DNA from 3 places in the Paenibacillus sp. V4I9 genome. Region 1 is predicted to be linked to each of the others. Evidence: riboswitches for the same ligand, from Rfam matches in the RefSeq annotation. Region 1 holds a riboswitch; each other region holds the start of a gene.
What was found. A riboswitch is a leader RNA that binds a small molecule or an ion and turns the genes downstream of it on or off. The one in region 1 is predicted to bind cyclic di-GMP.
Positions count from the first base shown of each region.

Region 2: another riboswitch for cyclic di-GMP. It lies ahead of QFZ81_RS34795 (IPT/TIG domain-containing protein); the one in region 1 lies ahead of QFZ81_RS36795 (hypothetical protein).
Region 3: another riboswitch for cyclic di-GMP. It lies ahead of QFZ81_RS34395 (PilZ domain-containing protein); the one in region 1 lies ahead of QFZ81_RS36795 (hypothetical protein).

Region 1 is NZ_JAUSZE010000001.1:7,983,404-7,986,498, forward strand. It holds gene QFZ81_RS36790 (S-layer homology domain-containing protein) at 1-1,118, shown strand, start outside; cyclic di-GMP riboswitch class I at 1,391-1,485, shown strand; gene QFZ81_RS36795 (hypothetical protein) at 1,531-1,773, shown strand; gene QFZ81_RS36800 (stalk domain-containing protein) at 1,974-3,095, shown strand, end outside.
Region 2 is NZ_JAUSZE010000001.1:7,549,499-7,552,593, forward strand. It holds gene QFZ81_RS34790 (IPT/TIG domain-containing protein) at 1-1,185, shown strand, start outside; cyclic di-GMP riboswitch class I at 1,184-1,317, shown strand; gene QFZ81_RS34795 (IPT/TIG domain-containing protein) at 1,387-3,095, shown strand, end outside.
Region 3 is NZ_JAUSZE010000001.1:7,460,067-7,463,161, reverse strand. It holds gene ychF (redox-regulated ATPase YchF) at 1-778, opposite strand, end outside; gene QFZ81_RS34395 (PilZ domain-containing protein) at 857-1,591, opposite strand; cyclic di-GMP riboswitch class I at 1,694-1,781, opposite strand; gene tadA (tRNA adenosine(34) deaminase TadA) at 2,060-2,497, shown strand; tRNA gene QFZ81_RS34385 (tRNA-Arg) at 2,636-2,709, shown strand; gene QFZ81_RS34380 (hypothetical protein) at 2,750-3,095, opposite strand, start outside.

The DNA.
Region 1 (3,095 bases):
ACGGTATTGCTTTTGATCTGTCAAATAACAATAACAAGTTTTACACAACGAAGAACAACGAGGTACAAGTCTATGATTACAGCAATTTTAAGAAAAATGGCCTCTATCACTTGGACGGTACAGCCAAGAATGTATTTAATGATACCGATCGATTGACTGCTGTATCTACGCTAGACGGAAAGAATATCGTCGAAATCGTAGAAAAGAATTCAATCGAAGCGATTGCCCCTGTTGCGGTTTCTGGTGTCCAGTTGGACGGCAGAGTTGTTGACATTGCTTACAATTCCGTAAACAAAAAAGCTTATGCAATCGACGAAGCGTTCCGCAATCTATATGTGGTTGATCTTCAAACACAGACGATTGTAAACACGGTCAAGCTTCCATATCGTCCGTCCGGTCTTACATTATCGGAAGACGGTTCAAGTCTCTTTATCGTGAATGATGATCTAAATAAGCTCATAACGGAAGTGCGCCTATCTGATTTACAAATTGTAAGGCACTTGGCATACACGTCAACTGTTGATTCCGGTGACATCGCTCATAGACATATCTACCATAAATCCGGGATTCTATATGTTGTGATGGGTGATTGGGAGCCGACGCTGCTTGCGTTCAATTCGACTACCTTTGCAGCCGTAAACTACGGAACTGTGATCAAAGGGGTTGGCGATCTGGCTTTCTCTAGCGATAAGAGCAGATTCTTTACATGGTATCAGTATGGCTGGAATGCGGGAAGTGCCGGTTCAAACGTATTCGCATATTCCGTTAGTGGTAATAGCGTAACCAAGTCAGGCCAATCCAACCTAAGTTACCCGAACTTCTTGAGAGATCCCTTGGATACTCCGGTTCTATTGTTGGAACGTCAAGGGAAACTAGTCGTAAAGAATAAGGTCCTTAATCTCAATGATGTTACGCAGGTAATCAGTACATTGCCAGAACCGATTTATGCTGCGAATGCTACCGGAGAGCTGCTGGTTGGTAAAAATGGGATATACAGTGCGGCGACATATCAGAAGGTTGATACTTTGGCGCTGGGGACAGCAACGGAAGTCTTCTTTGATCAGAACGGAATGCTGTATTATTACGTAAATGGTGCGTTATTGTCTATACAGAAGTAAAATAATAATAACCCGTGCGTGTATCTGTTCAGTCGAGTAATTGTGAAATTCCAGTTCATCTGTTTATTCAACTAAACTGACTGTTTTATGGGATCTCCTAGGTCAACCAGTACTCTGGTTGGCCTTTTTTGTGAGAAATCACACACTTTGCGTAGGGGTTGCCTCTTTCCTGTAGAAATATGTTGAATTATATTATTTTATGGAATACCATGGGAAATAGTAGTTCTTTACGACTAGCTAAAATGAGTGAAACACACCTAATATCAAGCAATAATGAACAAAGGCAAATCCATCGAAAGGTGGAGACGCAAAGCCACGGGTCTAAGCCATGAGTCACATGTCATGGGATGATAGCCGGGATACTCTTTAGGGGCTTGTTTTTTTATTGCCAAAAAGAAAGGAGGGTCCCAAAATGGCAACATATCTTATGCTGATTAAAGTATTCGACGATGCCGAAAAGGTCATATACAAATTTGGTCCAACGGAAGAAAGTTTGGGTGAAATTGAATTTAATCTACTTAATGAAGAATTTCGGCAGCTAGAGAGAGTCCCGGGAACAACTAAAGACCATATGTTCATGAAGGCTGCTTCAGCTATTGCAAGATGTTATGCAGAGGGAGATGGTTTTCCGGACAAAACTTTCTTTGCTTCTTAAAATTTTTATTAGCTTCTAGTTTCAATTACTCTTTTGAATACATATTAGTTGGAATTAGCATTTTGGTCATTTTTGGAAATCACCTATGTGCTCATACGAAAAAGCGAGAATCAGCGGTCAATCCACTTGGGAAATGATAGCCGGGTCGCTCGAGATGGTTGTTTTTTTATATTCCAAAATGAAGGAAATCGGGGTGAGCTATGATGAGACTACATTTGAAACGACTTGTAGCCATATGCGTGCTGATTGGATTTATCACTTATTACGGAGGGGGAAACTCAGCACAGGCTACTTTGATGTATAGTACGAAAGATACCCCAACCATGTATAAGGCACCTGATCGTTTCGTTAACATTTCTGGCAGCGACATGGTCTGGAAAGCCCAGGACAACTCGGGAAAAGATCAGCTTTATTACCGTAATCTAGTAACTGGCGAAGCCAAGCAGCTGACGGACACGAGTGGTGTCAAGTCGGTACCAGATGTCGGAGGGGATTATGTTACTTATGTTCATCGTCAGAAGGATCTCATATTGCTCAATATTCGTAGCGGTGAATCTTTGAACATAGCATCTACCCCCGGTACGTACGAATCCCCAACGACGGACGGTCATTATGTAGCTGTCCCCAATAAGAGCGACAATTTTATTTATGTTTATGATATAGCGAGTAAGACCAACAAAAGGGTTGGTCAGGGCATAAATGCTGTGGTTGCGGAGGGGGAAATATTGTATGTCCAATTACCCTCCAAAGATCTTCAGCTTTACGATATCGCTACCGAGAAAACCCGCAAGCTAACGAAACCGACTGACGGTTATGTAGATACATTTTACGGTCCAGCTTTTAACGGAAAGACCGCGGTTTGGCTGCAGAAAATGAATGCCGGTGGTTATGAGACCAGATCACAGCAAACCGATCATGATGACGCACTTCCCCAGCTCTTAGCTAGATCCGATGCAGCGCCGAAAAGCCAAGCTCCCATTGCTATTGGTGATCATATCTCGGCTTGGCATCAAACGGTGAATGACAATGATGAGATTGCCGTAGCAGATCTTGCCTATAGCGAAGCGCACATCTTAGTAGACAAGGCTTCCGTAAACTCACTCGTCGGTATTTACAATAATCAGGTTGTGCTCAGAGGTGACGACGGTAATATATTTCTCCGAGAAGTGAACGTGAGCGGTCAGTCTGTAGCACCGACGGCCCCTATTGCTTCTGCGGTACCTTATGTCGAGAAATGGGCTGAACCAGTAAACCAGTCAATGCTTTTCTTTAGCAAAGACAGAGCTATCACATCGCAGGATAAAAGCATTATGTTGAAAATG
Region 2 (3,095 bases), 430 kb from region 1:
AAACAAGCGTCTACTACATATGTATCAGCAACGCAATTTTTAATCACTGTTCCAGTAGGTGATAGTGTTGGTGCAGTAGATGTTTCAGTAGCGGATTTGAACAATAACTTATTCACGCTGACAGGTGCCTATACCTATACCGCTGTTCAGTATCCGATACCAACCATTACGTCGATTGTGCCAAATACCGGACTTGTTGCAGGTGGTGAAACCATCTATGTAAACGGCACGAATTTTGTAAATGGCATCTCACAAGTAACAATTGGCGGAAAACCTGCTTCTACAACCTACATGAGCAAAACAAGCTTGAGAGTAATAGTTCCGGCTGGAGATGTACCTGGAAAAGTGGATGTGAAAGTGACTAACGATACGAATGAAGCTGTTCTTACCCAAGGCTACGAGTATACGCTCCCGGCTATTAAACCAGTAACCTTAACGTCTGTTTCTCCTAATCAAGGGAAAGTTACGGGTGGAGATATCGTGTATATCTACGGTTCGAACTTCATTTCCGGTGCAACTGTAACATTTGGTTCAAACATTGCTAGCAGTACCTATGTAAATGCTACGACAATTAAAGCTACAGCACCAGCTGCTGCAGCAGCTGGAAAAGTTGACGTAACCGTAACGAACCCGGATGGTGGTACCGCTACCCTACCGCAAGGTTACCAGTACACGATCGTTACACCGACAATTACAAGCTTGTCACCAAACCATGGTAACAAAGCAGGTGGAGATGTTATCTACGTTAACGGCACAAACTTTGATAGTGGAGCGAACGTAACGATAAACGGTGTGAACGCGTCTGTAACTTTTATGAATAGTACAAGTTTGAAAGTGACAGTACCAAGCAGCCCGACAATAGGAGTCGTACCATTTAATGTCACGTTATCGAACGGACAGTCAGCATCGACAACCTTTACTTATGATAATGGACCGGTCCTTCCGGCGCCAAAGATCACAAGTATGTCGCTGACTACTGGTTCTGTCGGTTCTCTTGTCTATGTTAATGGTTTAAACTTTGCTAGTACGTCGAAAGTGTATTTTGGTGGAGTTCAAGCTACAAGCGTATATATGAACTCGAAGAGTTTAAAGGTTAATGTACCAAGCGGTTCCGGTGTCGTTAACGTCACTGTCGTCAACGCTGATGGACAAACAAGTAATGCTGTCTCATTTACAATTAATTAAATATATTTGGCAAACCTATAGAAATGTAGGGACGCAAAGCCATGGGTCTTCAATAGGACTAAGAATGTAGGGACGCAAAGCCATGGGTCTTCAATAGGACTAAGATACTATTAAGATTGCCAGGTTGTGAAGTGTTAGAAAACACAACAGCATCCTGCTGTTGTGTTTTCTTTTTTAATTAAATGAGAGGAGAGAAGTAACATGATCAAATTTAAAAGATTACTAGGAGCTTTTTTAGTAGTATGTTTAGCAGTAATGCCCCTCAACACGGTTTTAGCAGACGAGGTGCAGGCAGGTGAAGCGAAGAACATTTTTGATTATGCCCTTTTTGCAGGAGATCCGAATCAAACATTCTCTTTAACAGGCTCAGGTAATAGTATCAATGGTAAAGCTCACATTAACGGGAACGTCGTGGTTGCCGGAAGCAAGAATAGCATTGATGTATTGGAATATGTAAATTCATTTAAGTCATCTGGTAGCAATAATACATTTAACTCGAAAGTCAAGTCTGCACCTATGGGGATGTTTCAGTTAAATGCCGATGAATACAAGCAAAAAGCAACAAAAGTGTATAGTGGAAAAACAAACTTTTCTGGAAGCAGTACAAAAATAAATGGAGTAATTTTTGTGGACGGTGACGTCACAATATCCGGAAGTCGGATCAGTGGAATCGGGACTGTTTTCGCTACCGGAAGCATTAAAATCAGCGGGTCAGGATTAAAGTATGATTCAAGCAATGACTCCGTTGCCTTCTACTCGTTAAAGGATATTGAAGTTTCGGGAAGCAATAGTGAGTATAATGGAATTTTCTATGCACCTTACGGCTCAATGAAAATAACCGGAAGTAAAAGTACTTTCTTCGGGTCATTGGTAGCCAAAGAATTCCATATTTCTGGTTCCAACTTAACTGTGAACTGTCCGAACCCGAAACCAACACCAGAACCGACACCAGCGCCAACGCCAGAACCGACACCAGCGCCGACACCGGCACCAACACCGGCGCCAACGCCAGAACCGACACCAGCGCCAACACCAGCGCCAACACCGGCGCCAACGCCAGAACCGACACCAGCGCCAACGCCAGAACCGGCACCAACGCCAGAACCGACACCAGCGCCAACACCGGCACCAACGCCAGAACCGACACCAGCGCCAACGCCAGAACCGGCACCAACGCCAGAACCGACACCAGCGCCAACACCGGCACCAACGCCAGAACCGACACCAGCACCAACACCGGTACCAACACCGGTACCAACGCCAGAACCGACACCAGCGCCAACACCGGCGCCAACGCCAGAACCGACACCAGCGCCAACACCGGCGCCAACACCAGAACCGACACCGGTACCAACACCGGCACCAACACCGATTCAAGCACTAACGATAACCGCAGTGGCTCCTAATTCGGGATATGTAACGGGTGGAGATATTGTATATGTAAACGGCACGGGATTTGTATCTACGTCGCAAGTATTGATCGGAGGCAAGAATGCTCCGATTGTGAGCTACATATCTTCCGTAGAAATGACAGTACAGGTGCCTGCAGGTGATGCGATCGGCAGCGTCGATGTAACCGTCGTAAACCCAGATGGACAACAAGTTACATTGACCGGAGGATATACATTTATTGAGCCTCAGACATTGGATCCGGAAATAACTTCGTTAACCCCGGACACAGGTGTTATCACAGGCGGAAACCAGGTCTATGTCAACGGGAAAAATTTTAAAACTGGTATGACAATATTTGTAGACGGAAAACAAGCTCCTACTACATATGTATCTGTAACGAAATTTTTGGTCACTATTCCAGCTGGTGACAGCGTGGGTACTGTAGATGTTGCAGTAGCGGATTTGAACAATAACTTCTTCACGCTGGCAGGTGCTTATACCTATACCGCTGTTCAGTA
Region 3 (3,095 bases), 520 kb from region 1:
CGAGGAACATCGCTTTTTCTTCATCTTCCAACTCGGCGATTTCGGATTCAACCTTCGCACTAATCGACACCACTTCGTTGTTTTCGCTCTCAGCAAATTCTTTCACAATTTTCACAAAAGGATTTTCATCTGCTGTTGCTACTTCATCTTCACTCACGTTTGCCGCATAAAGCACGGGTTTCATGGTCAATAAATGAAGGTCGCGCACGAGAAGTTTCTCATCTTCGCTGAGATCCAGACTCCGTGCTGGTTTATCTTCATAAAGCGCTTCTTTAATACGCTCTAAACACTCCACTTCAGCAACAACCTTTTTGTCGCCGCCCTTGAGGTTTTTGCGCGAACGCTCGATCTTCTTTTCTACCGACTCAATATCTGCCAAAATTAATTCAAGATTAATCGTTTCGATATCGCCGATCGGATCCACTTTACCGGAAACGTGGGTAATATTATCATCTTCAAAACAACGAACAACATGCACAATGGCATCCACTTCACGAATGTGTGCCAAGAATTTATTTCCAAGCCCTTCACCTTTGCTCGCACCCTTTACCAAACCCGCAATATCAACGAATTCAAAGGCTGTCGGGACAATGCTCTTAGGCACAACGATCTCTACCAGCTTCTGCAATCTCTCGTCTGGTACTTCAACTACCCCAACATTCGGATCGATCGTACAAAACGGATAATTCGCAGATTCTGCCCCCGCCTGTGTAATTGCATTAAACAATGTCGATTTTCCTACGTTCGGTAGACCGACGATACCTGCTTTCAAAGCCATTGTAGTTACAACTCCTTAATTTTCGAAAATCATCCTTCTTATTATATAGCACTTGGAACGCAAAAAAAAGCCTGAAGGCTATTGATTCGCCGCAGACTTTTTTTCCGTTGCTCTTTTAAATTGCGCTTCCCGCTTCTGTACGAAGTAAGTTTCGATCTGATTCGTAAGGATAAAACCCCTTAAAGCATTGGTTTTCTCTTGCGGAATGTCGATATAACTGGCCCCATAATAAAAACCATTTTCAACCTTTTCTTTTCTTACAATTTCCATCGAACAAGGCACCGTAAAGCCCAAATCCAGCTCAACTTCGAGCTGTGAATGCTTTTGAACAATCTTATCAATCATAGAATTATCATTAATGGTAAATCCTAAGCCGTTGATGGATATATTTTTGATTGAAATACCAAGTGGGTTTTCAAATTGATGTTTATTCCTTTTATTCATATCCTGAAGTCCGAATAAGAGACCTGTATGTTTCACATCCACACGTGGGAATTCCCGTTTTTCTGCGAATTTCTTACGATTTTCAGGTGGATTAATGACAATGACGGAGCCGAATTCTTTGGCAACAACGGTTGTATTCATCACAAACAAGCCGGATTTGGTATAAACCGTCATTTTCGCTTTATCACCAAGTTGAAAGACATCGTATTCCGGTAATTCCACCTCAATAATGTCTCCGAGTGCATAGGTTAGTACGCCAGTGGCTACGAAATCGTCCTTTCCCAAAACAGCCTTACTATCAATTAGCACGTCAGCGTCATACCCCTCCTTGCTTCCGTAATATTTCATGACGTTATACCCGTTGGCCATTATAATCAGCACCTCTTCCTTACTCAAGTTATTCCCTATATAAAAATAGACCGCCCCTTATGTAGGAGCAGCCTATTACCTCAATCAAAAAAAGCATCGATTTTCGGTAACCAGGCTGCCATAGTTCCAATGGAACCGTAGACCCTCAGCTTTGCGTCCTTGCTTTTCAACAAGTTTGCCATTGTCGAACCTTGCTATTTATTTATACCTATCACGTACTATATGGTCTAAAAGACCTACTAATATCTATCATTATACCTAGCACAGTTGCTATTATCAACAAAATTCCTTGCATAGCTGTTCTTTTTGTTGTATGTAATGTAGAAAGATTAAATATCCACAGCTTTTTAAGTTATCCACAAAGCTATCCACAGGTTGTTAACAACGGAATGAATGTTCGATTGTTATGCACATGTGGATAAAAATATATTAGCGAGGTGTCCCCCTGTGGATGAACATATCCCCTGGATGAAAGAAGCAATTCAAGAGGCTCTCAAAGCAGAAGCCATCCGAGAAGTACCGATTGGAGCTATCGTTGTCCATCAAGGTCAAATCATCGGCCGCGGCTACAATTTGCGTGAAACAACCCTAGATCCTCTCGCTCATGCCGAAATGATCGCTATCAAACAAGCGAGCGAACATCTGCAAGCCTGGCGGCTTTTGGATTGCCAGCTCTACGTCACTCTAGAGCCTTGCCCGATGTGTGCGGGCGCGATTGTGCAATCGCGGATTCCGCAGGTCATCTACGGAACCATTGATCCGAAGGCCGGCTGTGCCGGAACGCTCATGAATTTGCTGCAAGAGGACCGGTTCAATCACCGTGTCGATGTCGTTAGCGGCGTCTTGCAAGAAGAGTGTTCGACGATGTTGACCCAATTTTTCCGTAAATTACGCGGTAAAGCTTAGAATTTCCTGCCTCTAATTCTGCATCGCTGCTGCCAACTCAGCCAGTTTATTCAACGTATACATTCCTTGTCACTAAGAAATACGACCGCCCAAAAGGTTGCGCGACGAAAGCCTTCGTGCTATCATAATTCTTGCCATGCGCCCGTAGCTCAGCAGGATAGAGCAACAGTTTCCTAAACTGTAGGCCGGATGTTCGAATCATCTCGGGCGCGTAACCTTTCAAAACTCAATGAAAACGCCAGGTAACGGTTATTAGCCGCTGACCTGGCGTTTATTATTTTCTAGAAATACGCTGCTGGAGAGAAGAATACCTACTGTCATATCCTGAAAGTTGATAATCTCAGCAGATTGATTTCGCATCCGAACCATTTCCTGGGCAATATTCGCTGCTTCAAAGGTGACCAACTGCTCCTCACTTTCTAGGAATCTGCCATCCTCCTTCGCAAAACCGGTAATCTGCACCAGCAGCAGAGCGAACCACTGTGACTCCGTCTTCCAGTCGAAGCTCTCCAATCGTCCTCTCAACTCAGACTCGCTTAAGGAGTAGAAATGACCTTGAACCAGCTGTAAGAGGAACGCTGACCTGAGTGCAGGGTAG